Regions from separate parts of the Metabacillus sp. YM-086 genome, predicted to be linked through region 1. Evidence: a T-box and tRNA genes for the amino acid it is inferred to sense, from the RefSeq annotation. Region 1 holds a T-box; the other holds one or more tRNA genes.
What was found. A T-box is a leader RNA that pairs with one kind of tRNA and senses whether it is charged. The one in region 1 lies ahead of serS (serine--tRNA ligase), so its partner is inferred to be a tRNA-Ser.
Positions count from the first base shown of each region.

Region 2: it encodes a tRNA-Ser, which carries the amino acid that the T-box ahead of serS (serine--tRNA ligase) is inferred to sense. The anticodon was not compared.

Region 1 covers NZ_JBLUOI010000127.1:3,741-5,946, reverse strand. Annotated here, with positions in the region: gene serS (serine--tRNA ligase) at 1-1,088, opposite strand, end outside; T-box leader at 1,144-1,363, opposite strand; gene pdxT (pyridoxal 5'-phosphate synthase glutaminase subunit PdxT) at 1,427-2,002, opposite strand; gene pdxS (pyridoxal 5'-phosphate synthase lyase subunit PdxS) at 2,021-2,206, opposite strand, start outside.
Region 2 covers NZ_JBLUOI010000031.1:26,747-28,952, forward strand. Annotated here, with positions in the region: gene ACEWK1_RS14505 (hypothetical protein) at 1-655, opposite strand, end outside; tRNA gene ACEWK1_RS14510 (tRNA-Ser) at 811-871, shown strand; gene ACEWK1_RS14515 (5'-nucleotidase C-terminal domain-containing protein) at 1,186-2,206, shown strand, end outside.

The DNA.
Region 1 (2,206 bases):
CGTCGAGCTTGGAATGCCTCAAAATTACTACAAGAAGAGATTTCACGATACGTTCCATAGCTTGGAATCCAGACTTCTAAGTCATACTTTTTAGCTGCTGTGAATCCAAGATCAGCTGTACACATGCTCATAACACGATATGGTAGTCCTAATAATTGAAGTACTTTTTCAGCATGACCTGTTAGCTTTTCTAGCTCCTCATAAGAATCCTCTGGTTTAACGAAACGAACAAGCTCTACTTTGTTAAACTGATGTTGACGAATTAGTCCTCTTGTATCTCTCCCAGCAGATCCAGCTTCTGAACGGAAATTTGCACTGAATGCAGCATAGCTGATTGGAAGTTGTTCTACATTAAGGATTTCCTCACGATGTAAATTTGTTACTGGAACTTCTGCCGTTGGAATTAGGAAATAGTCTTCTCCAACGATCTTAAAAGCATCTTCCTCAAATTTTGGTAATTGACCTGTTCCAGTCATACTATCTCTATTCACAATAAAAGGTGGCATGATTTCTGTATAACCATGTTTCTCTACATGTAAATCAAGCATAAAGTTAAAGAGTGCTCTCTCTAATCTAGCTCCTAAACCACGATAGAATACAAAACGGCTGCCAGTTACTTTTGCTGCTCTTTCGAAATCTAAAATTTGCAGACCATCTGCAATTTCCCAATGCGGTTTTGGTTCAAATGAGAATTCAGGGATCTTTCCCCAATTTCGAGCTTCTACATTATCATCTTCTGTATCACCAACAGGAACACTTTCATGAGGAATATTTGGGATAGATAATAGCAATTGCTCTAATGCTGTTTCTACCTCGCGTAATTCATCATCATATTCTTTTATTTTTTCTCCTACGTCTTTCATTTCACTAATAAGATGATCAGCATCCTGTTTTTCCCTTTTTAGTTGAGCAACCTGAGATGATACTTCATTTCTTTTGCTTTTTAATTCTTCTGTAGCTGCTATAAGCTCTCTTCTTTTTTTATCCAGATCCTCAAATTTGCCAAAGTCCGTTAAATCCTCTCCACGTTTGGCTAATTTTTGTTTTGCTTCATCCAAGTTAGCACGTAAAAATTTAATATCCAACATATTAACATTCTCCTTTTCAAAAAAAATATTTGAACACAAAAAACTCCCGTCCCATAGAAGGGACGAGAGTTACCCGCGTTGCCACCCTAGTTAAAAATACAAATGTATTTTTCACTTAATGAATAACGGTCATAGCCGGAATAACCTACTTAAACTGTTGTTTGTTCAGCCATTCATTCAAGGATGGATTCGCAAGCATCTATCACCGATTTTCACCAGCCATCGGCTCTCTATAGATAGAACATCATGCTACTAGTTCCTATCATCATGTTTTCATATAATTGATTTAGTACATAATTTACTATAAGTTTACAGCACTAGCAAGTTTTTTATACCTTTTATTTAGACTCTTTCACCATATTTATAAATAACTGAGTCATTCGGTGATCATCCGTTAGTTCTGGATGAAATGAGCATCCAAGAAATTGACCTTGTCTAGCAGCAACGATTCTTCCGTTATGTTTAGATAAAATCTCTACATCTTCTCCAACTTCCACAATATGTGGAGCTCGTATGAAGACACCAACAAAATCTTCACCAACACCGGTAATCATTAGCTCTGCTTCAAAGCTATCCTTTTGGCGACCAAAGGAGTTACGTTCTACCGTAACATCCAATAATCCTAAATGAGACTCAGAATAACCTACTAGATTTTTTGCTAATAGAATTAAGCCTGCACATGTTCCGAACATAGGCTTACCTGATTCAGCAAAAGCTTTTAAAGGTTCCATGAAGTTATATTTATCGATTAAGCGACGCATTGTGGTGCTTTCTCCACCTGGAATAATTAAGCCGTCAAGGTCATCAAGTTGGTCTGTTGTCTTAACGACGATTCCTTCTGCACCACAAGCTTCGATTGAACGAATATGTTCTCGCACAGCACCTTGTAAACCTAAAACACCAATTTTCAGCATGTAAAAAACTCCTTTATCTTACCAACCACGCTCTTGCATTCTGTGTTCTGGTAAAAGGCTTGAAATTTCAATTCCTTGCATTGCAGATCCAAGTCCTTTTGATAGGCTTGCAATTAACTCATAATCTTGGAAGTGTGTTGTTGCTTCAACGATTGAACGAGCAAATTTTGCAGGATTTTCTGATTTAAAGATACCAGAACCAAC
Region 2 (2,206 bases), on a different contig from region 1:
CAGCATAACCTTTAAACCAAGCGTTAATTCTCCAGTCTTGAAGAAAGTGTTCGTCTTCAAATAACCTACATACGTACTTGCGGTTTAAAAGGTCTATAATTTCACTTTCTCTCAATTTCTTTTGGAAGAGCTCATGATAACCTTCATCTAATATCCATAGCATATTAATTGATATGTGACGTACAACGCTGAGAGCGTCGATTGCATTTACAGTTTCATCAGTAGATATAGTGTGAACTGATATCAAAGTTTGTATCAAATCTGACAGAATCTGTTGTCTTAACATATTTAAATTATCAGTAGTTATGCGCTCTAAATAATATGGAATACCTTTTATTTGATCCGTTGATATCGGACTAGTCGCTCTAATATTGTGAAGCTGATCTTTTATAGTCTCCAGTTTGTTAATTGAACTTTCTAGTTTTCTTGTTAAATTAGGACTGTCCAATACTGTGTGAAGTGTATTATGCTCCTGCATATTTATTAGTATTTGCAAATCTTCATATAGTTTATCGACATACTCCTTTTTGAGTCTGTCACTTTTAGTACGACCATGTAAATCAAAAAGATATTCAAGATGTCCTCCATAAAAATAAACTTTGTTTTTCTTGCTAAATGTTAAATCTTTTAATGGTTCTGTTGGTTTTTTAACCACTGTTCGTCGCCTCCTGTAAAGTAAATCCATTCTTTTCTGGTCACTTATTGGTCACGCAATAATAATAAATACGGAAAGTTAAGGGATATTAAAGTACACAATAAATCTTTATAAACCGCATGTTAGAAAGATTTAGGACGTTATGGGTAAAAAGAGGAAGAGTAAGTAATTACGCTGGCAGCGTAGAGGTCAGGGGTTCGATCCCCCTATGCTCCATCTTTTATAAACCCTTGTATTCAAGGGTTTTTTCTTATTGCTTCTAATGACACGGTGGAGTTTGATTTATTTAAACCTCTCTATCATATGCTAGAAACCCCTTTTACCATTCCACCCATAAAATTGATTATCCCGACAGTAAATAGTCCAATAATATGATATTTTCTATAAATTTTCGACATAAACCAGCTTTTCTCATGAATATCCTAACAGGTAGTATGACTCATTTTTATACCTTAACAATTACTTAACACTGTATTCATATTTCCTCCTTATAGTAGAAGCGTTGTTAACAAATAATAAGGAGGAATAGTATGAAGCGGCAATCGGTTAAAAAGATGTTTAGTAGTTTGTTAGTTTTAGCATTAATTCTTTCAACGTTTTTACCAGTGTTTTCAAAAAGTGTTAAAGCAGATATTGCTTTAGCAACAGATTTATTTATTTCGGAGTATATAGAAGGGAGTTCCTATAACAAAGCAATAGAAATTTATAATGGGACAGGCCAGACAGTTGATTTGTCACAGTATAAGGTTGAGCTTTATTCAAATGGTTCTGCTACTGTTAGTCAAAGCCTATCTTTAACAGGAACACTCGAAAATGGTGAAGTTTATGTTTTAGCTCATGGTAGCGCTAATAATGATATTTTGTCTAAAGCAGATATTCAAGATGCTGTTATAAATTTTAATGGTGATGATGCTTTTGCTCTGAAAAAGGCTGATCAATTAATAGATGTAATAGGAACAATTGGAGTTCGGGAAGATTTTTCTACTGATAAAACAATTATCAGAAATCCTAATATCCACTCTGGGACAACAACATACGCACCAGACCAATGGTCAACATACCCTAAAGACACATTCACATACTTAGGCTCTCACACAATGGACGGTACAGCACCTACAGATCCAGGTGATGGAGATACTTCTGATCCAGGACAACCTGAAACAGGAGTATTATCTATCGCTGCTGCAAAGCAAAAAACAAACCAAGCTGTAACAATTGAAGGAATAGTTACAGCTGATAACTCTGCTATTGGTGGCGGAAAATTATCTACCTTTATTCAAGATGAAACAGCAGGTATTAATATCTATGCATCAAATGCAGCTAGCTTTATTGAGCTTACAGAAGGTAAAAAAGTCCGTGTAACAGGGTCAATTACTCAATATAGAGGCTTAACGGAAATTGCACCAACCTCTATTGAATTAATTGAAGAAAGCAGTTCAGTTCCTGCAGCACAATCTATTACTCTAGCAGACTTACAAGACGCAACAATAGCAGAACCACTTGAAGGGCAGTTAGTAAAAGTAAGTGGTTATGTTCAATCGATCCCTTCAT